Regions from separate parts of the Faecalibacillus sp. MSK20_93 genome, predicted to be linked through region 1. Evidence: riboswitches for the same ligand, from Rfam matches in the RefSeq annotation. Region 1 holds a riboswitch; the other holds the start of a gene.

What was found. Region 1 has a riboswitch for cyclic di-GMP ahead of LJD34_RS09905 (collagen binding domain-containing protein). Riboswitches for the same ligand answer to the same signal wherever they lie in the genome.
Region 2: it holds a riboswitch for cyclic di-GMP, as region 1 does, so the genes downstream of both, LJD34_RS11360 (response regulator) here and LJD34_RS09905 (collagen binding domain-containing protein) in region 1, are expected to answer to the same signal.

What each region holds. Positions count from the first base shown of each region.
Region 1 covers NZ_JAJDKA010000031.1:16,414-32,296, forward strand. Annotated here, with positions in the region: gene LJD34_RS09855 (hypothetical protein) at 1-245, shown strand, start outside; gene LJD34_RS09860 (LCP family protein) at 422-1,867, shown strand; gene LJD34_RS16445 (AAA family ATPase) at 2,262-2,684, shown strand; gene LJD34_RS16450 (AAA family ATPase) at 2,747-3,214, shown strand; gene LJD34_RS09870 (PD-(D/E)XK nuclease domain-containing protein) at 3,500-3,913, shown strand; tRNA gene LJD34_RS09875 (tRNA-Thr) at 3,962-4,037, opposite strand; gene LJD34_RS09880 (aspartate carbamoyltransferase regulatory subunit) at 4,059-4,481, opposite strand; gene pyrB (aspartate carbamoyltransferase) at 4,481-5,410, opposite strand; gene LJD34_RS09890 (amidophosphoribosyltransferase) at 5,460-6,908, opposite strand; gene LJD34_RS09895 (histidine phosphatase family protein) at 6,994-7,521, shown strand; gene LJD34_RS09900 (4Fe-4S binding protein) at 7,593-7,763, shown strand; cyclic di-GMP riboswitch class I at 7,928-8,009, shown strand; gene LJD34_RS09905 (collagen binding domain-containing protein) at 8,105-14,446, shown strand; gene LJD34_RS09910 (hypothetical protein) at 14,524-15,387, shown strand; gene LJD34_RS09915 (histidine phosphatase family protein) at 15,398-15,883, shown strand, end outside.
Region 2 covers NZ_JAJDKA010000042.1:2,868-18,750, reverse strand. Annotated here, with positions in the region: gene trpS (tryptophan--tRNA ligase) at 1-60, shown strand, start outside; gene LJD34_RS11430 (hypothetical protein) at 68-652, opposite strand; gene LJD34_RS11425 (undecaprenyl-diphosphate phosphatase) at 754-1,596, shown strand; gene LJD34_RS11420 (RidA family protein) at 1,638-2,012, opposite strand; gene LJD34_RS11415 (patatin-like phospholipase family protein) at 2,121-3,377, shown strand; gene LJD34_RS11410 (polysaccharide deacetylase family protein) at 3,438-4,223, shown strand; gene LJD34_RS11405 (hypothetical protein) at 4,255-4,662, opposite strand; gene LJD34_RS11400 (phosphoglycerate dehydrogenase) at 5,050-6,210, opposite strand; gene serC (3-phosphoserine/phosphohydroxythreonine transaminase) at 6,221-7,306, opposite strand; gene LJD34_RS11390 (hypothetical protein) at 7,444-8,220, opposite strand; gene LJD34_RS11385 (DNA-3-methyladenine glycosylase I) at 8,274-8,813, opposite strand; gene LJD34_RS11380 (ChbG/HpnK family deacetylase) at 8,806-9,564, opposite strand; gene LJD34_RS11375 (SseB family protein) at 9,542-10,306, opposite strand; gene mutY (A/G-specific adenine glycosylase) at 10,349-11,365, opposite strand; gene LJD34_RS11365 (EamA family transporter) at 11,435-12,292, opposite strand; gene LJD34_RS11360 (response regulator) at 12,374-12,739, opposite strand; cyclic di-GMP riboswitch class I at 12,940-13,015, opposite strand; gene LJD34_RS11355 (DUF454 family protein) at 13,073-13,315, opposite strand; gene LJD34_RS11350 (HAD family hydrolase) at 13,513-14,136, opposite strand; gene LJD34_RS11345 (ROK family protein) at 14,123-15,106, opposite strand; gene LJD34_RS11340 (methylated-DNA--[protein]-cysteine S-methyltransferase) at 15,165-15,695, opposite strand; gene LJD34_RS11335 (helix-turn-helix domain-containing protein) at 15,772-15,883, opposite strand, start outside.

The DNA of each region.
Region 1 (15,883 bases):
AAGTTATTCAAGTAACTTTATTGGGCTTTTTTTCTAAAAAATATTCGAATATTGCAGGTGAAATTGCATTAATTCATTGTAATCCTAATCAAGATTACAATATACATGAATTTGGAATAATCCATACATGTACATCGAGCTTTAACCAAGAAACAGGTGAAACAAGTAATATGACATTACAAGTTGTTGATAACTTGTTAAATCCATATTTTATATTGATGGATCCAATCGATTATAAAAACTGATTTATCATTTTTGAACATAAAATAAGGAATCTTGTTAAAAAGATAATATTTATGAAATATAATGGCGAGGAATATTGCTTTAGCTGATATCAAAGTATACGAATCATAAAAAGGTTTAATTTTTAATTATTTATGTGTATAATGATACTATCATAGAAATAAAAGGGAAATGAATTATGGAAAATATAAAGAAAATTATATCTTGGCCTGTAATATTAGGAATACAGGTCATTACAACAGTAGCATTATTATTTTTTATTTTTAAGCTTAATATTTTACCAACAACATATGCTGTTATGGTTGGGATGATATTTGTTTTATTAGGTTTTATTAATTATGCATTAATGAGACCTAATAAAAAAGAACATCATCATAAAACAAAACCAAGAGAGATTGTTGGTAAAGTAATAAGTTTATTATTAAGTGTTTTAATGATCTTTGGATCAGTAATGATCAATAAAGGTTATTCAACATTAGATGATATTACGAATTCTAATACGAAATCTGCACATTATGCAATTGTTGTATTAAAAAGTAGTAAAATAAATAGTTTATCTGAATTACAAAATGAGTCGATTGAATATTGTTTACAATATGATAAAGAAAAAGATATGAATCAAGTTATTGCTGAAGCTAAAAAGAAAGAATCAAGCTTGAATTTTGATGTTGCTATGACATATTCAAAACTAGGGGATGATCTTTATAATAATACCGTTAATGCTATATTAATTAATACAGCATATAATGGTATGTTTGAAGAAAATCATCCAGATTTTCAAAATGAAGTTAAAGAAATATGGACAAGTGATATAGAAACAAAAGTCAAAGACTTTTCAACAAGAGTTTCTGTAACAAATACACCATTTATTATTTATATCAGTGGTATTGATACATATGGAAGTATTACAACAGTATCTAGATCAGATGTTAATATGATCGTTACTGTTAATCCAAATACAAAGAAGATCTTATTAACATCTATTCCAAGAGATTACTACGTAACTCTTGCGAATATGAAAAAAAAGGATAAGTTAACGCATTCAGGTATTGCTGGACCTGAAAATACGGTTAAAACAATGGCTCAGTTTTTAGGGACAGATATCAACTACTATGCAAGAGTTAACTTTACATCATTGGTCACAATGGTTGATGCATTGGGTGGTATTACTGTTAATGTTGATCGAGATTTTAGTGCGGGTGGTTATACCTATAAATTAGGTCTTCAACAAATGAATGGTAAAGAAGCATTAGCTTATTCAAGAGAAAGACATTCATTTGCTGATGGAGATAATGTACGTGTAAAACATCAACAAGATGTTTTAATGGCTATGCTTAATAAAATGATGTCACCTGCAGTTATTACTAATTATAGTAGTGTTTTAAAAGCTATATCAGGATGTTTTGAAACAAATATGGCATCGAGTGATATAACAGATTTAATCAAAATGCAAATAAATGATAATGCTTCATGGACATTTAAACAAAAACAATTTACCGGAACAGGAGTTATGCAAACAGGTGGAGCTTACATGCCTGATAGCAAACTTTATTATATGATTCCAAATGATGATAGTGTTAAAGAAAATCTACAAGCAATTAAAGATGTCTTAAATGGGAAATAGTTATTCTAGTTGCTAAAAGTGATCGTTGAGTAATAATAGATAACATTGATTATATAGCGCTCTAAATAATCGCGTGTTTTAGAAAAATCACTTTAAATTATTAAGGGGATATTGATTTCACATCAATATCCCCTCTAAAATATCTAATGTTTTTTAGGAGGAAAATTAGGCTGATGATCAGTCTTGATTTTCCTCCTTTATTTTTATTGTTATCGTGATTTTTCTACTCTAGTTTTCCTATATACTTAATCAACTACCATTTTCCATTAGATTTAGATAAGCTAAAAATCATAACTATGAAATATTCAATATAGATCAAATTAAAAATTGAATTTATATTCATCAGTAAACATCTCTAAAATAGTTTATAATATGTAAAGAAAGGGTGATAGAAATGAAGAAAATACCAATAAGAACGAAAAGTTTTTCAAGACTTGTAGAAGGAAATTATTATTTTGTAGATAAGACCTTGATGATCAAAGAGTTCTTAGATAGAGGAACAGATGTAACATTGATTACTCGTCCTAGAAGATTTGGAAAAACCATCAATATGTCAATGATGGCAGAATTCTTTGATATTACCAAAGACTCTAAAGAAATCTTTAAAGGTACAAAAATCATGGAAACACCTTATGTAGCTGAAATCAATCAATATCCAACAATCTTTATCTCTTTTGCGGATGCCAAAAGAGATAAAGAAACAGTTGTTTCGACGATAAGAACACAAATACAAATTCAATGGGATAAATATGATTTTGTATTTGAAAATCTTAAGGGATTTAAGAAAATAAATTATGAAAGACTTATGAAGTATTAGCTGATAATAACAAGAATAATCTTAAGGGAATAGATGATGCAATTTCATTCTTGATGGAAATAATGGAAGATTATTATGGAAAAGAAGTTATGGTATTCATAGATGAATATGATACACCATTTGTAGAAGCACATACAGGAGGGTTCTATGATGAAGTAAGAGGAGGACTTGCAGGATTGCTTCATAATTCTCTTAAAACATCAACCAGCTTAAAATATGCGATGCTTACAGAAATTCAAAGAGTGGCTAAAGAAAATATTTTCAGTGATTTAAATAATTTAGATGTGTATACAGTAATTGATAATGATTATAGTGAATATTTTGGATTCAGTATAGAAGAAACCAAAGAATTACTTGAATATTATGATTTAGAATTAAATGATGAAGTCAAAGAAATGTATGATGGCTATAAAATGGGAGATAAAGAAATCTATAATCCATGGTCTATTTTAAATTATGCAAGAAGAAAAGTACTTGTTCCTTATTGGGTCAATACGAGTGCTAATACAATGCTTAAACAAGCTATATAAAAAGTAGACTAGGACTTTAAAAAACAATATGAAAAACTTATAAAGAATAACTATTTAGAAACAAGAGTTGTCCTTCAAACAAGCTTTTATGAAGTGGCAAATACACCTAACTTATGGGGGATGTTTGTAAGTGCTGGATATTTAACAGTAGTAAAAGCAATTGATCCAAAAAAAGAAAAGTTTAGAATTACGATACCAAATTATGAGGTAAGAAGATAATTTATAAGATTAACGGAACATCAATTAGGAATGAACAATGGATAATATGATCGCATTGTTGACAATTTGATTGCTGAAAACAAAAATGATTTTTTCAAAAATTATCAAAATGTATTAATGATTCCAAGATATCATGATTTAAATAATGAAAACAGTTATCATATGATGATGTTAGGAATGTGTTTATGTCTATCAGATAACTATAAAGTTATTTATAATCGAGAAGAAGGTAAAGGAAGATGTGATCTCATTATCCAGGCTCATGATGAAAAGAAAACATCGTTTATTATTGAATTTAAGTATTTCAAAGAAGATAAAAAAGATTTTGAAAAAGCATTGGATAAATTATCAAATGAAGCTATTCAACAAATCAAAGATAGAAGATATGATTATGATTTAAAAGGAAAAGTGATTTATATAGGCTTAGGCCATCATGGAAAAGATGTCATGATGAAATGGGAAGAAAAGGTTTATATTTGATGTTTGTTATTATAATAAAAAAAAATCAACGCTTGTTGATTTTGATAATGGTGCTGGAGATGGGATTTGAACCCACAGCCTACTGGTTACGAGTCAGTTGCTCTACCGTTGGAGCTACTCCAGCATAGAAATAGAAGCAAAGCTTCTATTTTTTTTCAACTTTTGTTTCACAATAAAGACAACGATAAATACGTTTTTCTTCATTGGCTAAGTAGAATACATGATCTAAACCTTGTTCTGTTGAAGTAATACAACGAGGATTTTTACATCTTTCTACATTAATGATTTTTTTAGGAAGTTGTAATTTTTTCTTTTCAACTAGTTCACCATTTTTAATAATACATACAGTAATATTAGGATCTAAATAACCTAATACATCTAAATCTAAAGTGAACTCTTCATCTATTTTTAAAATATCTTTTTTACCAATTTTATTAGATTTAACGTTTTTAATAATAGCAACGCTACAATCTAATTTATCTAATCCTAGTGCTTTATAAACTTCTAAAGATTTACCAGCAGTAATATGATCTAAAACAATCCCGTTTTTAATACTATCTATCTTCATTATCTTTCTACCTCATTTTCCAATCCTAACATTTTTAAAATAAGTGCCATACGCATAAAACGTCCGTTTTGAACTTGATCAAAATACTTAGCTCTTGGATCATCATCGACCTCAATAGCAATTTCATTAACACGAGGTAATGGGTGCATAACGATTAAATCAGATTTTGATTTTTCTAATTTCTTTAATTCTAAAATGTATGTATCTTTTAAACGAATATAGTCTTGTTCATTAAAGAATCTTTCTTTTTGAACACGCGTCATATAAAGAATATCTAAATCTTCAATAACTTCTTCAATTGTTTCTACTTCTTTGTAGTCTAAGTTTTTAGCATCTAATAAATCATGTTTTAAATATTCAGGAATTTTAAGTTCAGGTGGTGCAATAAACACGAATTTAATATTTTTATAACGTGACATTGCTTTTGTAAGAGAATGAACTGTACGTCCGAATTTTAAATCCCCACAAAATCCAATTGTTAGATTAGCTAATCTACCTTTTTCTCTATAAATAGTAAGTAAATCAGTTAAAGTTTGCGTTGGATGGTTATGACCACCATCTCCAGCATTGATTAAAGGTACTGTACTTTTTCTTGTAGCAACAAGAGGTGCTCCTTCTTTTGGATGACGCATTGCAATAATATCGCAATAGCTTGAAACAACACTAATAGTATCACTAACACTTTCACCTTTAGAAGCGCTTGTATTGCTTGCACTTGAAAAACCTAAAACATTTCCACCAAGTGATAACATAGCTGATTCAAAAGAAAGTCTTGTACGTGTACTTGGTTCAAAAAAGAGTGTAGCTAGAATTTTATGACGACAAACATCTTGATAGCGTGTACGATCTTTAATAATATCATTCGCAATATCAATTAGTTCATCAATTTCTTCTACACTTAAATCCATTGGGTCAATTAAATATTTCATAATAGTCTCCTTTTTTTTCTTCAATATTATAGCACTCCTTAGAAAGCTATTAAATATATTTTAAAAAAAATACGGAAATTTTCTTTCCGTATTTTTTTTTACCATTAAAACAATAAGTACAGATCTTATCACTATCAAGTCCAATAGCTTGAAGCATATCATCCAAACGATTAAAACGTAAAGAAGTAAAATTAAGTTCTTTACGGATTTCTTCTACCATTGCATTATATTCAGGAGTATCTGGATCACTATATGTTTCTAACATATTGATATCATTTTCTCCTTCACGTTTTTTAATAACACGACGTGTAATTAAATCCATATCACTTGTACTTCTTGAAAAGTTTAAGTAAGGACATCCATACATAATTGGAGGACAAGCAGGTCTGATATGGACTGCTCTTGCTCCAGAGTTATATAAATATTCAGTTGTATCTCTTAGTTGTGTTCCACGAACAATTGAATCATCAATTAATAATAATGATTTTCCTTTAATCAAGCTAGCAATTGGAATTAATTTCATTTTTGCAATTAAATTACGATCCGCTTGAATTTGTGGCATAAATGAACGTGGCCACGTAGGTGTGTATTTAATAAAAGGTCTTCCATATTGAATATGTGATTCATTTGAATAACCAATCGCATGGGCAATTCCACTATCAGGAACACCTGCTACAAGATCAATATCTTTAATATCATCTCTTTGAGCCATTAAACGACCACATTCATAACGCATTTCTTCAACATTACGTCCTTCATAACAACTTGTTGGATAACCATAGTATACCCATAAAAATGAACAAATTTTCATTTTATCATTGGCTTCTACAAGTGTTTTCACTTCTTCACTGGTCATAAAACAAACTTCACCAGGTCCTAATTCTTTATATAAAGAATAGCCTAAATTGATATAAGCATGACTTTCAAACGAAGCACAGAATCCATTTTCCCCCTTACCAATATTTAATGGAGTTCTTCCTAATTTATCACGTACTAAATACAAACCATCTTTTGTCATCAACATAAAAGAAATAGAACCTTTTACTTTTCTTAAAACATTGATAATTCCATCAACATAAGTATCCTTTTGATTGATCATTGCAGCAATCAATTCAGTTTGATTCACTTCTCCCCCAGACATCTCTAGAAAATGAGTATGCCCATTATCAAAAGCATCTTGAATCAATTCTTCCATATTTGCAACTCTACCTACAGAAACAATTGCATAACTACCTAAACGACAATTGATTAAAAGAGGTTGAGGTTCATTGTCTGAAATACAACCAATCCCCATTTTTCCAGACATTTCTTTAATATCATTTTCAAACTTAGTTCTAAATGGTGAATTTGAAATATTATGAATTGCACGGTTAAAACCGTTTTCTCCATAAACTGCAATCCCACCTTTTTTTGTTCCTAAATGAGAATGATAATCAATACCAAAAAACAAATCAGTGACACAGTCTTTACGACTGACAACGCCAAACATACCACCCATATGTAATTTTCTCCTTTTTCATTTGTTCTCTAAATGCCAAAAATATGATAACATAAAACAAAATGAAGATAAAGGACATAAAAAAATGAAATTATATATAGTAAGACATGGTCAAACAGGTTATAACATTGATAATAAAGTTTGTGGCATTTCGGATGTGGAATTAATATCTTTAGGAAAGCAACAAGCTAAAATGGCCAGTGAACAATTAAAAGATATTTCATTAGATATGATTTTTGCCTCACCACTTCAAAGAGCACATGAAACTGCAAAAATCATAAATGAAAATCATCAATTAGAAATTAAAATAGATTCTAGAATTCAAGAAATCAATTTTGGCAAATTTGAAGGAATTGTTAATAATGAAGAATTTCAATATTATAAACAAAATCATGGACTCCATTATCCAGGCGGAGAATCTTTATTCCAAGTAGTCCATCGTGTGTATAGTTTTTTAGAAGAACTTGAAAATAAATATCCTGATAAAAACATTTTAGTTGTTTGTCATGGAGGTATCGTGCGTGTCATTCATAGTTATTTTCATGATATGACAAATGAAGAATTAATGACATGGTTACCCGAAAATTGTTGTATTCAAAGCTATGAAAAATAGTGACTTTGTATTGACTGAAAAGTGGAAAGTGTTATACTAATTATAGGAAAAAAGGAAAAGGAGAGTTAAATATGAACGTAGATAAAGATACTTGTATCGGATGTGGAGCATGTGCTGGTGTTTGTCCTGTAGAAGCTTTAGCATTTGATGACGAAGGAAAAATGGAATGTGACAAAGATACATGCATTGGATGTCAAGCATGTGTTGGAACTTGTCCAGTAGAAGCTATTTCAGCTGAATAATAAGATAAATTTAATAGTTATAAAGGACTTTTTATGATATATGGTTATATCAAAAAAGTCCCTTTTATTATGTTGAAAATTTTTCGGTCGAAAAAAAGCATATTTTGGTCGTAAAGGATATTTTTTGTTGAAATTATGTGATAATATTAGTTTATAAAAATTATATATTTTAAAGGCAAAACTATTGAAAAATAGTGACGCAAAGCTACAGAACTGAACCGTAAGGAAGTTGGCTGAGTTGCAGATGATGTGTACTTAGTCTTTTCTTGCGGCTTTTTCTTTATAATTATCATTTATCGTCAATATTTTTTTATAGTTTTGTAAAATTGGGAGGAAGAATAATGAATAGAAAGAAGAAGTTGTTTTCACTGTTATTGGTGGTAGTCATGATAGTAACAGCAGTTTCAACAAATGTATTTAGTGCATTTGCTGAAGAATCGGTAGATTTATCTCAATTTATTGATAAAAATCTACCAAGTGATGTAGTTGATAGAAGTTATATTAAAATTGGAGACCATATTTTACAGCCGAATATAGAAAACAAAATACCGTATGGTTCAGCAATTTCTATCAAACTAGTATGGGGATTTATTGATAATCAGTTTCCAACAAAAGATAATAATACAATGGTTTATACTTTGCCTGATGGAATAACCATGGAAGAAGGAATTAAGGAACTAAAAGAAGGTGCGGAAACTGTAGGACATTTTGAAATAAAAGGTAATACAATTACAGTTAAATATAATGCAGGAGATCAAAGTGAATTATTTTTTAGTAAATCAAATAGACATGGTTCACTTATCATCAATGGAACTTTGAGTGATTCATTTACAAACAATCATGAAGGTGGAAAAGGGAAACTAGACTTACCAGGTGTTGGTCAATTTATCATTGATATGGATCGTGATACATCTAATGATAAAGTTGAAATAGAAAAAACAGGTGGAAAAGTTATAAGCGAGGGGGATAACCTTTCTGCAAAATTCAAACTAAAGGTTTCAGCAACTGGTTCACAAACAAACGTTGTTGTGACTGATCAAATGGATGAAAATATGACATTAGATGGAGATGTTCAATTTTACACAGATGAAGCCTGTACAATTTCTTATACTGGTACAGTTACAAATAATTTAAAAGAAACTAATAAATTTCAATATACAATTGGAAGTATGAATGATAAAGAAGTTTTATATGCTAAATATAAAGTAAAAGTAAAAAAAGATGTTTTTGCATATAATCCGGATGATTGGAATTCTAAAGTTGGAAATAACATAACTGTAAAGAGTGATACACAAACAAATGAAAAAAATTCTTACAAGAAATTAGAATATACTAAGAAAAATTGGGCGGAAAAAAAGCATAGTGTTACTGGTGATGATAGTAATAAAGTTATCAATTGGGAAGTTACGTTAAATCCTGGGGGTAATTTTGATATTGGTGGTTCTACTATTAAAGATTCGTTAGGTGATAATATTGGTGAATATATTGATGGAAGTTTTAAATGTAGTCCTTCTATTGAAGGATTAACATGGGAAAGTTTAACAACTGGAAATTTCCAAGTACCTGCTGGATGTGATAAGGAGTACAAGATTACTTACCAAACTAAATTTGGTGAAGATCCTAGTAATGCGCCAGCCATTACAAAGAGTAATACGTTCACTATTAATCCTTTTGGTAATACACAAAACACGGATTATACAGATTCATTTAAAGTAGGAAAAGAAAATTATCAATTTATTGAAAAAACTTGTCTAACAACAGGAAATTCACAAGAGGTTGCATGGCAAATAAAAATTAATGTTCCTGAAAATGGTATAAATCATTTAATTGTTAAAGATACAACGCCAGAAGGAATGAATTATAAATCATATCAAGTTAAAAGTGGATATAATGGTACACCAATATTTAGTCAAAAGGATAGAGAATTAACTTTTGACTTTGGAAAAGTAAATGAAGGAACTATTATTATACAAGTTATTACATCTCTAGATAATATTCCATCAACAACAACATCTTATGCAAATAAAGGTGAATGTTTTAATGAAACAAAGAAATTAGGGGAAAGTAATGCTAATTATGATTATAAAATTGAAACTTTTCTTGAAAAAGAAGGTTATTGGGGTAGCTCTTGTAATAAAGATGAAATGGCTTGGAAATTAATTGTAAAAAAAGTACCAACCGATGCAAAAAATGTTTTTATTGAAGATACACTTCCTGAAAATACACAGTATGTAGATAACTTATTAGATATAATTGAAAAATGGGATAGTCAAATAACAAATGAAGAGATTCTTAAGAATATTCAAGTAGAAAAAGAAAACGGAAAAGTTAAGTTTATATTTACAAATGCAGCATTAGATTATTTGAAAATAAATTCTTTAAATCTAACATATAAAGCAAGCATTATAGATGTTTCAAAAGCACTAGGAGATAAAGCCTATGACAATAAGGCGTCTTTATCTATTGATGGCAATATTTCAACAGCAACAGCTACAAGATGGTTTGGGTTATCAAAAAACGATATTTTAAAGAAAGAATATACTTATAATCAAGATACAGCACCAAATGTTAGATATAAAATTACGGTGAATGAAGGTGCAATTAAATTAAATGAGGGTAAAGATATCGAACTTGTTGATGAAATGGGAAGTGCTCTTGATTATTATATGAATAGTTTAACAATTAATGGTAATAAAGCTACGGCTAATCAAGTAAGCTATGATGAAACAAAACATGTATTAAAAATAATAATTCCTGATGAAAAGAAAGTTGTTCTTGAATATGAAGCAACTATTAATTTACCAGTAGGTGAAGATAGTAGCGCATTAAATGAAACAAATGCCTACAATAAGTGTTCTTTAAAAGGAATACCAAATCAATCTGAATTAGAGACGTATGTTTCTTTGAAAGGAAAAGTACTTGAAAGTTCAGGAGCTTCCACAGGGAATGGCGTCAGTATAAAACTTTATAAATGTGATAAAGATGATCAAACAAAAGCCTTAGAAAAAGCCAAATTTAGCTGTAGTGAAGTAACATATAATAATAATTTTGAAACAACTGCTACAAAATTAAAAGCAGAGGGCGAAACATTACCAACGGGTTATCTTACTTTTTCTGGGTTGAGTAGAAATGTTCTTTATAGAATTGTTGAAACAGAAGCACCTGATAATTATAAATTAGATGCTACACCACATTATTTTATATTTAAAGGAAATAGTGAAGAAAATTATCCTGAAGCTATTAAAGAAGGAGATAATACTTATCCTGTAACACTTATTGATAAAACACAAGCAATGCATTTTTATACAATTTCTAACGAAAAAGGAACAACAAAAGAAAATACTATTGAAATTAGTAAAATAGATGCACAGACGAAATCTGAATTGAAGAACGCACACCTAAGTATTATTAATAAAGATACAAATGAAACTGTAAAAAGTTGGATAACTGGCGAAAATAATAATCCAGGAAAAGTTAAACTAGAACCAGGAACATACGTTTTAAAAGAAACCAAAGCACCAGAGGGATATATGGTAGCTGATGATATTACGTTTGTTGTGGATAATGATGGTAATATAGTTGGCAATGATCAAAATACAATAATCATGGAAGACAAACATATCGAAAAAGGTAAACTTATTCTAACTAAAACAGTAGAAGGGAATATTTCTAAAGAAAATGCCAAAAAGATTACATTTAAAGTAATGAATCAAGAAACAAAGAAGACAGATAAATATACTTTAGATGAGTTTTCGTATGATGAAGCAAGTAAAACTTGGACAAAAGAGTTAGATGTTTTAGCTGAAGAATATACAGTTGAAGAAACAAATTCATCAGTGGAAGGTTATACAGTAAAAACAACTTATAAAATTGATACACAAGAAATAGAAGGTAAAAAAACTGAAAGTATACAAATTGAAAATCAAGGTGAAGTAACTGTAGCCTTTAAAAATAGTTACACTCCAAAACCATATGAAGTAGCTATAAGCAAACAAGATCTAACAAATGAAAAGGAAATTGCTGGAGCAACACTTAAAATAGTAAATCAAAAAACAAAAGAAGAAGTAGCTTCATGGGTCAGTGAAAAAGATAAGACACATACTGTTTCATTACCGTTTGGTGAGTATATACTTATTGAAGAAGTAGTACCTGACGGTTATAAAAAAGCAGATGATATTTATTTTAAAGTTTCTAAAAATGGAGAAATATCTATAAAAGGTAAGGATGGTACTTATAGTAAAACAAATAAAGTCATCATGAAAGATGAGGCAAAACCTGGAAAAATAGTAATTAGTAAAAGTGTTACTGGTTCAATCAATAAAGAACAAGCTGAAAAAGTTATAAGTTTTAAAGTAACAAATAATTCAACGAAAGAAGTAAATACGTATTCATTAAAAGACTTTAATTATGATGAAAGTAATAAAAAATGGACAAAGGAATTAATACAAGTTGCAGGAGGATATAAAGTTGAAGAATTAGTAACGTCTATAAAAGGGCATAAATTATCTTTAACTCAATATCAAATAAATGAAAATGGTGAAATAAAAGAAAAGGTAACAGATAAAATAGCAGAAAAGGTTACTGTTAAAAAAGATAAAACGACATTTATTGAATTTGAAAATAATTATGATTTAAATGTGTTTGATGTTGAAATAGATAAGACAGATATTTCTGGTACAAAAGAAGTAGATGGTGCGAAGTTAAAAGTAATTGATGAAGAAGGTAATCTAGTAGAAAGATGGATTTCTGGTCAAGATGATGAAAAAACGCATAAATTAAAATTATCTCCTGGGAAATATACTCTTATTGAAGAAGAAGCTCCTTATGGTTATAGAGTGGCGGATCCTATTGATTTTACAGTGAATGAAAATGGTAAGATTGAAGGCATGAGTGAAAATAAAATCACTATGAAAGATGAAAAAACACAAGCTAAATTAATTCTTACTAAAACAATAGAAGGGGATATTCCCAAAAAAGATGCACAAAAGATTACTTTTAAAGTAATAAATCAAAAAACAAACAACGTAGATAAATATACTTTAGATGATTTTTCTTATGATGAAGTAAACAAAATTTGGACGAAAGAATTGGATGTTTTAGCTGGAAAATATACAGTTGAAGAAACAAATTCATCAATAGAAGGTTATACAGTTAAAACAACTTATATAATAAACGGACAAGAAGTAGAAGGTAAAAAAACAGAAAGTATACAAATTGAAGATCAAGGTGAAGGAAATGTAGCTTTTAAAAATAGTTATACTCCAAAATTATATGAAGTCTCTATTCGTAAACAAGATATCTTAAATAATGAAGATATTGAGGGCGCTAGTTTACAAATCCAAAATAAGGATACAGGTGAAATTATTAGTATTGATTCATCAAAGGATGGACAAAAGGTTAATCTTGGATATGGAAATTATATTTTAACTGAAATAACTGCACCTGATGGTTATAAAATTGCGAATCCTATCGAATTTGTGGTTACAAAAGATGGAAAAGTAAAAATCAATGATAAAGTGGTCAATGAAGTTATCATGAAAGATCAACCTATAGGTAAATTGGTTATTACTAAAACAATTCAAGGAAATTTATCAAAGGAACAAATTGGTGATTCAATAAAGTTTGAAGTAACACAAAATGATACACAAAAATCTCATATATATTCATTAAATGATTTTATTTATGATGGAAATCGTTGGATTCTAGAATTAGAAGAAAATACAGGAGGTTATACTGTCAAAGAACTTGTTGATGATATACATGGTTATACCCTTGTAAAAACAATCTACATGATAGGAAATGAAGTAAATGAAGGTAAAAGTGTAGATGTTGATGTAGAAAAAGGAACTACAGCAACAGTAGCTTTTGAAAATACTTATGAATTAACAACTTATGATGTAAAAGTTGATAAAGTAGACAAAGAAAATGATGAAAAAATAGCAGGTGCAGAGCTTAAAGTTATTAATCAAGCAAATGAAGAAATTGCTCACTGGATAACGGATGGTAAAAATTCTTATAATTTAAAATTAGTACCTGGAACTTATACATTAATTGAAGTAAACGCACCAAAAGGTTATGAAATAGCTAAGCCAATAACATTTGTTGTTGGGAAAGAGGGTAAAGTTGTTGACTATAAAAACAATAAGATTATTATGAAAGATAAAGCTAAACCAGGTAAACTTGTGATTGCTAAAATTATAAAAGGTAATATTTCAAAAGAACAAGCAGAAAAATCTATAAAATTTGAAGTTATAGACAAAGATACACAAGATAAAAAGGTCTATTCATTAAATGATTTTGAGTATGATGAAAATAGTGGAAAGTGGATGTTAGAGTTAACAAAAGTTGCTGGTAAACATACAGTCAAAGAGCTTACTGATGATGTTCAAGGATACAAGCTTACTCATATAGTATCTATCATAGATGGAAAAGAAAAAGGTGATGTAGCAGCAAATCTCAATGTAGAAAAAGATGAAACAACAACTATTGAATATACAAATAATTATGAAGAAAACAAAATAGAAACTAAAGAAAATAAATCTGATCAAACTCCAAAGCAAGAATCTAAAAAAGCTAAAACGGGTGATGATACACAAATTTTAGAAAATCTTATGTTATTGATATCTTCATTGGGTGGAATTTTATTTGGACTTAGATTTTATAGAAGAAAAAATGAGTTTTAATTTTTAGAAGAAATACGGTAATGATTTATCGTATTTTTTTTATTTTAAATGTGTTAAAATAATGCAGGAGGTTTTTTATGAAGACAACAATACATACATTAAAAAAAGAATACAAAGATAATCAAACTTACTTAAATGAAAAACAAAAGCTTTTTCAAAATTTGACATATCATATGATAGAAAAAGAACTTCATCATAATGATATTGATATAAAATATGAAGAAGTTTTAAATTACTATAATGATTGTAAAGATACTGATGAAACAATTGCATATTTTGATGAAAAATATGATCAACAATTAGATCGATTAGGTGAAAAAAATGAAATGTTTGACGATGATGCACTTGTTTATTATATTGTTAAAGTCATTGAACATCATGAAGATATTCATCAAGTTCCAGATAAAAACTATATAGCTAGTGATATTATTGATTTGATTCAAAAAGATCATGATTATTATGATTTGCTTGAACAAACACAAAGTATCATGAAGCGTTTAATCAAAATGAAACATGAAAAAAATCAAGACTTACAAAATACGTTTAGTCCTTATGGTATTGATTTGGAACAATTTTTTACACGTGTTTTCCAAGAAATTGATTATGTTGAACATCAAGGTTCTTTTCTTACAAAAATTTATTCACTTTTAAAAGAACTACAAAATGAGTATGCTCTTTCTTTAAGATATGTAGAAATTCAAATGGATGTTTTAAGCACCCTTACAAAATATACTCAAGAAAATTTAGATGAAGAAATAAAAGAGCTTTGTAAGAATTATCCACAATATCGCTTTATGCTTTATTACAAAATAATGACAACTTTACAACAAATAGGAAATAATGATTTGTTGAAAAAATATTATCAAGAAATTAATACTTGTATACCCATGAATGAAGAACAAAAAGATTTATTAGAAGTGATTCAAGAAATCTTTGGATAGGAGAGTTTTTATGAAAAAAGATTTATATTTAATGAGACATGGACAAACATTATTTAATGTTAGAAGAAGAATTCAAGGATGGTGTGATTCACCATTAACTGAATTAGGAAAACAACAAGCTTTAAAAGCTAAAGAATACTTAAAAGATATTTCTTTTGATCATTATTATAGTAGTACCTCAGAAAGATGTTGCGATACGATTGAACTTATTATTGGAGACCATTATTATAAAAGATTGAAGGGATTAAAAGAAAGAAATTTTGGTTTATTTGAAGGAGAAAGTGAAGATTTAAACCCTAAGTTTGATGATTTTGGTTATGATGATTTATTTCCACATTATGGTGGAGATAGAAGAGAAGATGTACAAAAAAGATTAAAAGAAACACTTACAGATGTGATGGATAAAGAAGATCATCAAACAGTTCTTGCTCTTTCACATGCTGGTGCTTGTATGTGTTTTTTATCCACTGTTATTGATCCTGGAGAAGTATTAAAA
Region 2 (15,883 bases), on a different contig from region 1:
ATGGCAAGAAAAAAACTTGCGAAAGTTGAAAGAAAAATAGGAATTACAATTAAGAAATAAGCATTGCTTATTTCTTTTTGTATTCCTTTTTAGTAAATTCATAGAATAGAATTTCATGTATAAATGTATAGCCCTTAGCTATTTTATTTTTTAAATGATTATATTTTTGGATACTTTGTGCATCTTCGATATTGAGCTGTCTACATAACATCAAAAAATCATCATAATTTTCCATATAAAGTTCATCAATTCTTTGTTCAATAAATTGCTTTTTTAACCTTTCCTCTCTTGTTAGACCATATTCTTTCATTTCTCCTTCATCATACATTTGATAATGAATATTAGACAGTTCTAAAGCAGCAATCTTTTTATTCATTTTATCACGATCACAAAAATCAAAAACACTTCGATAACAAAGCTTTCCTTGATCATCTGTTTCAATCGCTAAAGCATAATGACCATCTCCTATTGCAAATACTTTTTGACACAACTTTTGATCAAAAATGTGTAAACATCCATAAATAAAATCATGGAGTGTTTTTTGATCTACTTTAAAACATGAAAGTGTTGAAATGATTTCGATATCATCACCATTTGACCATTCATATGGCTCTAATAGTTCTTCATCTTCTTTAACCCAATTAACAATCATTTTCTTCCTCCTTTTTCTTTATTATATGTCATCTCCATTAAAAAAATGTTTTTGTATATTTTTATAATATTTTCATATATAATGGGTGACGAGGTGAAATTATGAGTTTAATTAAAGATATTATTGTCTATGCAATCTTAGGTGCTATTCAAGGTTTTAGTGAACCTATTCCTATTTCAAGTAGTGGACATTTAGTTTTATTCCAAAGTATTTTTGAAAAACTTGGTTTAATGGTTCCACAAATGAATGATGTTACTTTTGAAGTTATTGTTAATACTGGTTCACTCATTGCTATCATGTTTTATTATCGCCAAGATATTATTCGTCTAATCAAATCCTTTTTCGGGTATATTGCTAAACCTCAAGAAAGAGATGAGCTATTACCTGATTTTAGATTTTGTATGTTATTAATTGTTGCTACAATTCCTGCAGCAATTGGTGGTGTTCTTTTTAATGATTATATTGAACATGCTTTCTCTAATCCTAAATTAGTAGGTTGTTGTTTACTTTTAACTTCTTGTTTTTTAATGCTTATTCACAAATTTGGATATAAAGGAAAAAGAACAACAAAAAGCATGAATTTATGGGATGCATTAAGAATGGGATTTTTCCAATTACTTGCTTTACTTCCTGGGGTTTCTCGTAGTGGATCAACACTTACTGGTGGGATGCTTGGTGGTCTTGATCAAAAAGCAGCAAGAGATTTCTCTTTCTTTATGTTTATGCCTGTCAGCTTTGGAGCAATCATTTTAAAACTTAAACATTTTTTAACAAGTTCAACTGTCGCTGCATTATGGCTTCCTTATTTAATTAGTTTTATTGTCAGTGGTGTTGTTACTTATTTAGCACTTAATTTATTGTTTAGTATTTTAAATAAAAGAAAATTGAATTATTTTTCTTACTATTGTTTTGTAGTAGGTATTATTGCAATTCTTTTCTTATAATATACAAAAAAGAGATTTCAAAAACGAAATCTCTTTTTTAATTATTTTTTAGCGATAACTTCTACTTCAATTAAAGCTCCTTTAGGAAGTTTAGCAACTTCTACAGCAGATCTTGCTGGATAAGGTTCTACAAAATATTCAGCATAAATACCATTTACTGTTGTAAAATCATCCATGTTATCTAAAAAGACAGTTGTTTTAACAACATTTGAAAATGATAATTCTTGGCTTTCTAATAATCCTTTCACATTTTTTAAAGCTTGATGAGCTTGTGCTTCGATTCCTTCTGGCATTTCACCTGTACTTGGTACTAGAGGAATTTGTCCTGAGAAAAAATACATATCCCCTACTTGTATTCCTTGACTATATGGACCAATAGCTCCTGGAGCTTGATCTGTTTTCACTACATTTTTCATTTTTTAATCCTCCTTGCCATATAATTATAACAAACTCTTCATATATTAAAATGATAAAGTTGTATTTTTTTTATGAAAAAGTATAATTATTGAAAAGGATGTGTTTTTATGAAATATGGATTAGTTTTATCAGGTGGCGGTTCTAAAGGAGCTTATGAATCAGGATGCATGAAAGCATTACAAGAATTAGGGTATCATTTTGATATTGTTACTGGTACGTCTATTGGTGCTTTAAATGGGCTACTTGTAGCTCAAGAAGATTATCAAAAGCTTTATGAATTATGGGATACTTTATCATTAGAAAAGGTTTTAAAGCATCCTATTCAATTTGATTTTTCAATTGAAAATCTAATGAACAATTCTTCTAATATAGGTCCTTTTTTAAAGTCCTATCTTGATAAAAAAGGTGCTGATATTGAACCACTTATTCAATTAATCAAAGGTCTTTATAATGGCAAAAAAGCGAAAAGTTCACCCATCAAATATGGTTTATGCACTGTTGCTTTTCCTTCTATGAAACCATTAGAAATCACAGTAGATGATATGAGCGAAGATAACATTGTAGAATATGCTATTGCTTCAGCCTCATGTTTTCCTGCATTTCCTATTCATTATATAGATAAGCAAGGATATATTGATGGCGGATATTATGATAATTTACCTATCTCTCTTGCTTTAAAAATGGGAGCACAAAAAATTATTGCAATTGAACTCAATCAAGAAGCGACCCATCCCTATTTATTACATCGTGAAAATATCACTTTTATTAGACCGTCTAAGCATTTAGGTGGCTTTCTTGATTTTAATCGAGAGCTATTGGATCAAAGAATACGCTTAGGTTATCTTGATACTTTAAAAACATTTAAAAAATTAAAAGGGCATCGTTTTGCTTTTTATCCTGAAGAAAATATTCAAGAAATAGCTTTATCTTTTCATAATCAAATTTTAAACTATGAAAATCAATACAATCATCATTTACTTACAATTTCAGATGAAACACCTATTCTTGATTTATTAAAAGAAAATACGTATTTAGATTACTTAAAATTAGAAGATTATTTTATCTTAGGTTTAGAACTTTATATGAGTGAACATGATTACGATGATTTAAAGGTTTATCATTTTAAAGATATTATTCAAGACATCAAAAATCAAATTAAACCTGATTTAAGAGAAATAGAAAGAATTGATTTTAAAAATATCGCCCAATCTTTTAAAGATCTCACAAATCATCAAATTCTTAAAAATTACTTATCTTATTTTATAAATAAAAAAGAAGAACATTTAAATTATGAAAATCTTTTCTTAAAAGAATTTGTCCTAGCGATGTTTATTACTTGTGTCTTAAGCTATGAAGTCTCATAGCTTTTTTTGACATCCGTATTGTTTTTCTATAAACTAGTACTGATAGAAAGTTGGAATATTATGAAAAATATATTAAAAATCATTTTATGTGTTCTTGTTTGTTACATAGCAATCGGACTTGGCTGGATGACAAAAGACATCATTATTCATGAAAACGGGAAAGATGGAATTGCTATCTTAGGATACCATGGTGTCGTAAGTGAACAAGAAAAAAAAGAAAACTATGCATCAAATCCTTATTTTATGTCTATAAGTGAATTTGAAAAACAAATGAAATATTTAGCGGATAATAATTATCAATGTCTATCCATGGAAGATGTTGAAGCCTATTATCACGGAAAAAAAGAAGTATCTAAAAAAGCTGTATGTTTAACTTTTGATGATGGATATAAAAACTTTAACACTATTGTTAAACCTATTATAAAAAAATATAATTTGCAAGCTACAAACTTTGTCATTGGTTATAAAACCAAAACCAATAATCCACTTTACTTACAAACAAATGATTTGAAAAATGATCAATATGTTGAATACTACAGTCATTCTTATGATATGCACCATATTGGTCATTTACCCTATAAAAAGAAAATAGAAACCATGACAACAAATGAAATAAAAAAAGACTTTGAAAAAAACAAAGGCCTTGTTTCAACAGATTACTTTGCCTTTCCATATGGTGTCAGTTGTCAAAATGCACAAGATTATCTCAAATCAAGTTCTGTTAAACTAGCCTTTAGTTACAATCAAAATAGACATATGACATGCAATGATAAACAATACTTGCTTCCACGTTATCTTATGTTTTCTAATATGCCCTTCCCCCTATTTAAATGGTGGATAGAATAAAAGAACTATACGAATGAATCGTATAGCTCTTTTAATTGATAATTTTTAAAACATCTTCTTCACTATTGATATTAAAGATATTTAATGTAAGAACATTTAATTTTTCTAGCGATGTATTTGTAAGTTGTTTTTCTAAAGGTCTTGATAAAGTTCCTAGTTTCACTTTAAGTAGTTCTTTTAAAGTATTGAGTTTTCCTTCATCTCTCATTCTTTGAAATAATTGATCCATTGCCTTACACATATTGATTTCATTTCCTTCTGGTAAGTCTTCTCTTCTAATATTTGTACACGTAAATGTTGCTGCCATCATGAAGCTTTCTGTTTCAATTTTAAGATTTTCTCTTAATCCATCATAACTTCCTACAAACATACTTTGACTAATTTCTACGACATCTCGATATCTTTTGATCTCTGTTTGCTTGTCGACCTTTCCTATCAAGGTCGACAGATCATTTTCTCTTGAAACAAGTTCTTCAGGTTTAATGACCTGTCTTCCTTGAAAAAAGCATAATTACAGAAATCCGCAAAACAGCCTTCATCTCTAAGCAAGTTTTTACAAGTACTGTCACTAGCATTTCTTTAATGCACATCCGCTTTCCTCATATAAATTTTTTATATTAAGGTTTCATACATCGCTTTTTGTTTGTATTTTTTATAATATTTATAAGGAGCTTTCTGATTTAATTGTATCATATGCTTAAAGATAATTTGTCTCATATTTGTTTCATTTCTATTATCATTTTATCTTCTTTTTTCCTTCTTTCAATAGACAAATAGTCCAAAAAAAGAAGTCCCTTAGGACTTCTTGAAATACCTTTATCAAGTTTTATTTAATCACTCTTACATTAATAATTCCTTCAGCTGCTTCGATACGTTCAATAATATCTTGACGTACATCATCATTTGTATCAATTAATGTATAAGCATAATCCCCACGAGAACGGTTCACCATATTTTCTATATTTAAGTTGTGATCAGCAAATAATTTAGAAATACGTGCCAAGATATTTGGCATATTTTTATTGGTAATACAGAGTCTTACTTTTGATTCTCTTGGTTGATTAACAGCTGGGAAATTCACAGAATTTTTAATATTTCCATTTTCTAAGAAATCTTTTAATTCTTGAACAGCCATTTTCGCACAGTTATCTTCACTTTCAGGAGTAGAAGCTCCTAAGTGAGGTAATACAATAATATTATCTTTTCCAATTAATTCTTGTGAAGCAAAATCAGTTATATATTTACTTAATTTACCTGATTCAACTGCTTCTAATAAATCCTCGTTTACAACTAAGTCCCCTCTAGCAAAGTTCAATAAACGTGCTCCGTCTTTCATTAATGCAAACTTTTCTTTATTTAACATACCCTTTGTATCTTTAGTACTTGGTACATGGACAGTAATGTAGTCACATGTTTTAAATATTTCATCCATATCTTTTGCTTGACGTACATGTTTTGATAAAGCCCAAGCAGAATTGACAGACATAAATGGATCATATCCATAAACTTCCATTCCTAGTTTATTAGCTGCATTTGCAACTAAAACTCCAATAGCACCTAAACCAATGACCCCTAATTTTTTACCTTCGATTTCAGGCCCTACAAAGTTTGATTTTCCTTTTTCTGCTGTCTTTCCTACATTTTCATCATCCTTTAAAGTATTGACCCATTCAATACTTTCAACGATCTTACGACTTGATAAAAATAAAGCACATAAAACAAGTTCTTTTACCGCATTCGCATTTGCCCCCGGTGTATTAAAAACAACAATTCCTTTTTCTGAACATTTTTCAACAGGAATGTTATTGACCCCCGCACCAGCTCTCGCAATCGCTTTAACATTTTTTGTAAATTCATATTCATGTAAAGATGCACTTCTAAGTAAAATAGCATCTTCATTTTCTAACGTTTCCCCATATTCATAATCTTCATTAAAATAATCCAATCCTACTGAAGATATTTTATTCATCAATTTAACCTTATACATACTTGACTCCTTATCGATTATTTTCTTCAAATTCTTTCATAAATGCGACAAGTTTTTCAACACCTTCACATGGCATTGCATTGTAAATAGAAGCACGAATTCCCCCTACAGAACGATGACCTTTTAAATTTGTCATGCCTGCTTCGATACTTTCTTTAACAAACTTCGCATCTAAATCTTTATTTGGTGTTGTAAAAGTCACATTCATAAGTGATCTATTTTCTTTATCACTATGTGCTTTATAGAAAGTCGATTGATCTAAATAGTCATAAACTAATTTAGCTTTCTTTTCATTTCTTTCTTTCATAACTTCTAATCCACCTAAAGAATCGATCCATTCAAGAACAAGTCCTAAAACATAAATTGCATAAGCTGGTGGTGTGTTATACATTGAATCATTTTTGATCATCAATTTATAATCTAATAAAACAGGTGTTGTTTTGGCAACATCTTGAAGTAAATCTTCACGAATAATTGCTACTCCTAATCCAGCAATTCCCATGTTCTTTTGAGCACCCGCATAAATCATCCCATATTTACTTACATCTACTGGTTTTGATAAAATATTAGATGACATATCCGCAATAATTGGTACCCCATTTGTTTCAGGTACATATTTCCATTCTGTTCCATAAATTGTGTTATTAGCACAGATGTGTAAATAAGATGCATCTTTAGATAAATCTAATTCATCTTGTGTTGGAATATGTTTAAAATCATTGCTACTACCATCATAAACAATATGAATATCCCCATATTTTTTTGCTTCTGCAGCTGCTTTTTTACTAAAAGCACCTGTAATCGCATAATCAGCTTTCCCATTCTTTAAAAGATTTAAAGGAACCATTGAAAATTGTTGAGTTGCTCCCCCTTGAATAAAAACAATTTTATAATTTTCAGGAACATTCATCACTTTCTTTAATAATCCTTTTGTTTTTTCAAAGATATCTAAGTAGGAAGAGGATCTATGACTCATCTCCATTACAGACATACCACTGCCTTCATAATTCAACATTTGTTTTGCTGCTTTTTCAAGTACAGCAACAGGCAACATTGAAGGACCTGCTGAGAAATTGTAAACTCTTTTTTCGGTCATATATAAAACCTTCCTTTCTTATTTGTATTGCTAACATTATATTGTATACAATTTTGTTTGTCTAGTGAAATTGTATAAAATCATACAATTTGTAATTTATTATCGAAGAGATAAAAAATTATAAGCAAAAAGACAGATTACTCTGCCTTATATATATGCCAAACAAAAAGAATCATGCCAATCATTAAAGATACCATTGCCACAATCAAATAAGAATCAATACTTATAGATGAAATAGGAATATTTAACATCTTAATATAAAAAGATTTTGATATTTCAATTAATCCTATCATCATATAATCAATCAAGCCTTTTACTAAAAGAACTATTGAAAAAACCAAAGAAAAACCTGATTTATTTAAATTATATAATCTAAAAAAACATAACAATATCCACAATAAAATAATTATTCTAAAAAATATTGATTGCATAATCGAATAAATAAAAACAAAGATTTTTGAAAAATAACTTAACTTATTTTTCATACGATGAATCATTTTATTCCAAAACTGATTTTGTTTTAAAATATTCATAATTTGTTTTTCTTCAATAGATATATTCAATTCATCTTTGATCATTTTTTTACATGATGTAGAAAATTTTTGTAATTCTTTTTGATCTAATTTTATTTTATTTTTATTGGTATTTCGCATAGATTGATAAAAAGCATATCTATTTAATTGATAAAGAGCATCACTCTTTTTTATTTTATTTTGTAACTGATTTATTTGTTGAAAATTTGCATCTGTTTCTTCGTCTATAATTAAATCAATAATTTGATTGACAATAAGTGAATTAATATAATTATCACTGATTGTCTTTACACAAATTGTTTGAAATGTCATGGAAACCGTTAGTAGACACATTAAAACGACAACAACAATACAAGTTTTTAATTGTCTCTTTTTTTGCATTAAACTCACCTTATTTTTATTATACCTAATAATACAAAAAAAGAAACTGTTCTTTAAAGATGTAAAAAACAATTTCTATCATGATGATTATAAATCCCAATTGCTTCTAAATAAGAATAGATTGTAATACTTCCTACAAATGACATGCCTTTTTTCTTTAAATCCTTAGAAATTTGATCTGATAACGTACTCGTTGTTTCATTCTCTTTTTTTTCATAAATAATTTTATCATTTGTATAAGCCCATAAATATTTAGAAAAAGAACCATATTCTTTCTGTATTTCAATAAATATTTGTGCATTTTTAACTGCCGCTTTAATTTTTCTAGAATTACGAATGATTTTTGGATTATTCATTAACTCATTTATTTTGCAATCATCATACATTGCTATTTTATTAACATCAAATTGATCAAAAGCCTCTTTAAAAGCTTCTCTTTTATGTAAAATAGTGATCCAAGAAAGCCCTGCTTGAAATGTTTCTAATAAAAACATTTCATACAATTTTTGATCATCATAAACAGGTTTTCCCCATTCATGATCATGATAATCAATATAAAGAGGATCATCATTGACCCATGAACATCTATGCATTTTTAACCTTTCTAAAATCAGTTAATTCAATTTGATACTCTTTAAGCCAATCTTTTAACCATGATGAACATAGAAAATCACATTCCATTGCCCTAATAAGCGTAAAAGATGAATGTGTTAGAATATATTGATCTAAATACCCTGGATGGAAAACCATCACGGATACATCATGATTTCTAATAAATTCTAAACTGTTTTCAATATATTCTTTTGGATCATAAAGCATTTGTTCATTAAGCTTGGCCATTGCAATACCATAAATATTATTTTCTTTTTCAAACTCTTGATCAAATAAAACATTTTCATAAAAAAGACCATATTTTTTAGCCACATTTCTTAAAGCTATAAAAAAGTTTTGTGAAATAACAGCATGACATTCAAAATAATCAGGATCTTTTCCAGTGATTTCTTTAAAACGTAAATATTGTGCTTCAATTTCCATCTCAGCTTCTTCAATAACTACTGTATCTTCTTTTCTACTTCTAATTTCTCTTGATGAACAAAATTCACCATTTTCTTGAACTAAAGATGGTATAAGCTTAGGATCAGTTAAGGGTCTTCCCGCACAAATATTTGTATGTTGCCCTAAAGCAATATCAAAATCTTTTACAAGTTCATACCCATGGTTTGCATGTTCCATATTTGTCATCATCCCAACACTTGTAATAACACCCTCTTTAACTGCTTTATAAATTCCTAAATTGACTGCTTCACTAAATCCTAAATCATCAGCTCTCATAATCAATTTCATACTTTTGTCTCCTTTTCCTATCTTTAAGATAACTTTTAGCTTTCGCATATGTTTTTATATTTTTTTCTTTAATTATTCTAATATGTTGAATAACATCTTTATTTAAAACAATACTTCTTTCTTTATGATAAGGATTAATGATAATTCCATCAAGTTTATCTTGATTTAAACACATTCTAGAATAATCATCAAAACTATAAACTGAACCTTTTTTATTTTTACATTTTTGATCTTTATTCATTTCTAATTGACTTGTATAAATTGGATAATATTTTTTATCATTTATTTGATAAATAGGAAAATCTTGATAATCAAATACAGCTAAAAAATAAGCTCTTGTCGCAAGTTGTTCAAATAAAATATCTAAATAATCATAGTGTTGACGATTAACTTGGTCTAATAAAAATTGAAGATAAGGATTATAAACTTCTTCTCGAGAAGAAGCTAAATGATTATTTTTATTCGTAAAGATATAACCTTGATCTATTTCTTCTTGAAAACATTGATCAATCAATAATGCATAATAGTTTTGCTTAGAATCTACTTCTATCCATTCTTGAATCTCTACTTTTTCTTCATAGCCATAAGGACCTATCAAAAATAAAGAATCTAATTTTTGTATAATTCCATCAACTATTCCTAAAACAAACAATTCACCATTTTTATGTTTATAAATTTCTTCAACACAAAAAGAAAAGTACTCCTCTTTTTCAATTTTACTTTCTTTCTTAAATAATTTCATAGCATCACACCCTTTAACTATTATATTTATTTTATTTGTATTTTACATGAACTTTAGATACGCTTTTAAAACTTTTAAATGGGCAGTTGATAAAGGTAAAGCCTCTATTTCCTCTAAAGTATACATTCCTTCTATTTCATGTTCTAAAACAAAATGATAAACATGCATAAACCATATACGATGACTAAAAACATGTTTAATGTCTTTAATATGTGCTTGAATTATTAATTCTTGATGATACTTTTCTTGAAAAGAAGAAACAAAACTATAGGGACTTTCAACATCATATTGTACAAAACCATAAAAATTTTCTAATAATCCTCCTGGTGGATTTTGAATAAGTAAATATTTATCTTGATAAGTGATGATTCCTGTAATATAACTTATCTCTTGTTTTTTTATTTTTTTTATATTAATAGGTAAAACATCCATTTGTTTATTTTTAAAAGCTAAACATTCTTTTTGAATCGGACAACGAGAACAAAGTGGATGGACAGGTTTACAAATCGTTGCTCCTAAATCCATCATTCCTTGATTAAAAGCAGAAGCATCTTGATTTAAAATCAATTCTTGAACTATTTGATAGATTTTCTTTTGTACTTTTGTTTCTGCAATATTTTCTTTAAGCAAATAATAGCGACTGATAATTCTTAAAACATTGCCATCTACAGCTGGAACTTGCTTTCCATAAGCAATTGAACTAATAGCACCGGCAGTATATTCTCCAATTCCTTTTAAAGATAAAATATCATTATATTCATAAGGAAATTTCCCTTGATATTTTTCAACAATTATTTGAGCACTTTCATGTAAATGCTTCGCACGTCGATAATATCCTAAACCTTCCCACATTTTATAGACTTCTTCTAAAGAAGCACTGGCAAGTGCTTCAATTGTAGGAAAGTTTTCTAGAAAACGCTCATAATAAGGGATAACTGTTTCTGTCGTTGTTTGTTGTAACATAATTTCACTGATCCAAATATGATATGGATTTTGGTCTTTTCTCCAAGGAAAGTCTCTTTTATTTTGTTGATACCATTGTATTAATTGTTTTTGCATTCTTTTCACCTTTATTTATTTTAAAGGATATTATTTCTTTTGAAAAGAAAAATATGGCTTTCGCCATATTTAAAGTAACATTAATAATGTTCCACCAACAAGAATCAAAAATCCAATCAATGATTTCTTATTTAATTTTTCATGGAAGACAACATATGAGAAAATAATTGTCACAACAATACTTAATTTATCAATTGGTACAACTATACTTGCTGGTCCTTCTTGAAGAGCCTTGTAATAACAAAGCCATGATAACCCTGTAGCAATTCCTGATAAACAAATAAAAAGTAATTCATGACGGTCTATCTCTTTGATGGTATGTTGTTTTCCTACAACAAACACAACGACCCATGACATGATTAAAACAACTACAGTGCGAATAGCTGTTTCCAAATTAGAGTCAATATTTTGCATACCTACTTTTCCAAGTAAAGATGTTAAGCTTGCAAAAACAGCTGAAAGTAAAGCATAGATCAACCAACTTTTATGATGTGTCGTTGTTGAACTTTCTTTTTGATCAATCATTAAATACGTACCTGCACCAATTAGAATAACACACATCCATTTTAATAAAGTCATATCTTCTTTTAAGAAAATAAAAGCTAAAACAATTGTAAGAATTATACTTGATTTATCAATCGGTACGACTTTATTAACATCTCCTAATTGTAAAGCTTTAAAATAACAAAGCCATGATAATCCTGTCGCAAAACCAGATAAGATTAGAAAAATCCATGTATTTGTTGAAATTGTTGAAATCTGATTTTGACTATGTACAATAAAAACCATTAACCATGAAAAAATCAAAACAACAATTGTACGTAATGCTGTTGCTACATGAGAATCTGTTTTTTTAATTCCACACTTGGCAAGAATTGATGTAATTCCTGCAAACAAAGCTAATCCAAACGCATATAAAACCCACATAAATAAATCTCCCCAAAAAATTATAGTTCTTTATGCTTATTTTGTTAAGAATGCAATCTAAATCATAACAATTAATTAACATTAAATATATTTCTTTAAAACTTGAATAACAATATTCATATCAATTGGTTTAGCAATATGATCATTCATTCCAAATTCTAAAGCTTTCTTTTTATCTTCGGCAAAAGCATTGGCTGTCATCGCAATAATTGGAATATGTGATCTAATAGGATCATTCATTCTTCTTATTTTTTGAGTAGTATAATAACCATCTAAAATAGGCATTTGAATATTCATTAAAATCAAAGAATAATAATCTGTGGGCTGTTTTTCAATTTGTTCAATACACTCTACACCATTTTTAACACGATCAATAAACATTCCTTCTTCATTTAAAAGTTCTATTGCTATTTCAGCATTTAAATCATTATCTTCTACTAATAAAATTCTTTTTTATAATTATTTTGTAAAATATATGTATAAATTGAAAGGAATAAAGCAGCCACTAAAATGGTAAAAATAATTTCTCACCCTAAACGATGTTCTTTTTTTGAATTATTATATAGATCTTTTTTATTTTTCATAACTGCCCTCCTACAAAAAAACAGGAAAAATATGCACAAAGGTATAGTTTTCCTGTTTAATATAGTTGCAACTGGCTGTCATTTTAAAGACCCTATAGCTTTGCGTCACAATTTTTCAATTGCTTTGCCTATTAAGTTATCTTCATTATATTTTAACCAACAATCTATATCAATTTATTGAAAACAAAAACGAATACTAATTCAGTATTCGCTTTAAAAAGTGTGATTTTTCAATAATCTTTTGACAATGTTTTTGATATAATTCATGTCCTTTGACCCATTCTTTAATTCGATTTGATGATTCCATCAAACAAATCGCACCAATAATAAAAAATGGTACTTGAGGAACAACAGGAAGCAATAATCCAACAAATCCTAATAATATAAAAAATACTCCTATAACAAATAAAAGACTACGATAAATGTATCTTAACTTCATATAACTGCCTCCTTTTTACAAACAAAAGAATAAGAAAGTTATATGAACAAGTCGTGAACTAATTCTAAACAATTCTTAAAGATATTCTGGACTATTTCTTAAGAAATAATAATTGTTAAAAATTTTGTGTATGATTTATCAAAATCAATCATGTTACTTAAAAACATAAATAACCATTCATTATATTATTGAAAATCTTAAAGTAACTTCAGTAAATCTATTGGGTTTTCAAAAGTATATTGACTAGGAATATCTTGACAAGCAACACTTCCCCATTTAGCTAGTCCAAAATCAATGTTGGCATTTAAAGCAGCTTGATAATCTGAATAGGCATCTCCAATATAAATCACCTCATCAGAATTCAAATTTAATTTTTCTATACATTTTAATAAAGGCTCTGGATGAGGTTTATGATGCGTTGTATCATCTTCTAAAATAACAGCTGACATATATTGATCAATGCCTTTAGAAACAATATCAATTTCATATTGATCTCTTAACTTTGAAGAAACGATTGCTTGTTTAATTTTATGATTTTTAAATGTTTCTAAAACTTCTTCAAATCCTTCAAATAAAGTAGCTTCCTCTTCATAGTCATTAACATATTGCACCCATCTAGCATAGGTTTTTTCTTGATCTTTAACACCTAATTCTTCCATGACCTTCATACCTGGATAGGCTGCAAATTTTAAAACTTGTTCAAAAGTCCAATCTTCTCCCGTTTCTTCTTTAATGATTTTCATCAATGGATACATGTTCATATTCAATGTATTTAACAAAGTTCCATCAATATCATAAATAATTGCTTCATATTTTTTCATTTCTTTCAATCCTTTCCTTTAATAAATAAACAACCCCTCTATAAACTAATCCATCAAATAACATAGAAGAAACATCTTCATGAAAATAAAGATTTTCAAAACAACTTTGATTTATTTCATTTAATACTTTTTCAATAATATTTTCTTCATATCGCCATTTTAAATCTAATGAGAGTTCTAAACGCTTTGGATCAATCATTGTAAAAACTATACTTAGCAACAAACTAAGAATCTCATTAAATTCTTCTTGGTTTTGACATTCACGAATTTGTTGATTGATTGTTTTCCCTTTTAAAGATATCAACCCTATTTCCCCCATGATTCCACTTCTTCCATAAAGTGGTTCATCTTTATAGAAATAAGAACTTCCTATACCTACTTCATTAATATACAAATAATAAGTAGAATCTTGTTGATAAGTAAAATAACATCCTTGATGAATCATCTTAACATCATTTTGTAATTGAAGAGGAATGTTTATTTCTTTTTTGATATCTTTTAACCATTGATGTTTTTCAAGAACATTATGAAGATCCGTCACATAGACATCTTCATAAACAATACCTTCTACTGCTATTTGACAACAATGTATCTTTTCTTGATCAATTAAATCTTTGATAGTCTTTTTCAATTCATCCTCACTTTGATAAAATAGAATACCCTCTTTTTTTATTTCATTAAAATTTCTTAATTGATAAATAACTTTATCTACTTGAACATAAAGACAAAGAATCAAATAATTCTTTTCATTTAATGCAAAGCGTGTTGGACATCTTCCTCCACTTGATAAATCATTTCCTACTTCTTGAATCAATTGTTTTTCTTGAAGCGTTCTTACCATATTACGAATACTTGGTTGGGATAATTGCAGATTTTCTACCAATTCATTCATTGTTGAACTGTTATGAAGATAAAGATATTTTAAAATAGCTAATAAATGTTTTTTCTTTGTTTCTTTTAATGCATTCATATTCTCACCTTTACTTTTATTATATTATAATAAAAGTAAATTAAAAGAAAAACCAGAATCATCTGGCTTTAGGTTTAAAATAACGTGTCATATCCACACCTTCATGTTTTAATAAAGCAATTTTTTTATCAATACCTCCTGCATATCCCGTTAAACTGCCATTTGTACCAACGACACGATGACAAGGAATAATAATTGAAATAGGATTATGCCCTACAGCATTTCCTACTGCTTGTCCTGACATTTTTTCTTTATGCATTTTTTGAGCTACAACTTTTGCAATTTTTCCATAAGTTGTGACTTCACCATAAGGTATTTCACAAAGTATCTTCCACACTTCTTGTCTAAAATCACTACCTTGTGGTTTTAATGAGAGTTCTTTAATATTTGGTTTTTCTCCTTTGAAATAGCGATTTAACCATTCTTTTGTTCTATGCAGTATTTCTATTTGATCATTAATAATGGTTTCTTCTTTTAATGTTGCTTGAAAATATTTTTGTCCTTCTAACCACAATCCTATTAAATTTTTTTCATCACTTACTAAAAATAAAGTTCCCACGGGTGATTTATATGTTGTTTGATAATACATAATCTTTTCTCCTAAATATCTTGTATATTATTTTGATGACTAAAAAGCTGTTTTTGATATTGTTTTGGTGTAATGCTCATTCTTTTTTTAAGCTTTGAATAAAATGACTGACATCGTTAAAACCAACTTCTAAAGCAATTTGTGAAATGGGTGTTTTTTCTTTTCCTAGTAGTTCTAAACTTTTTTTA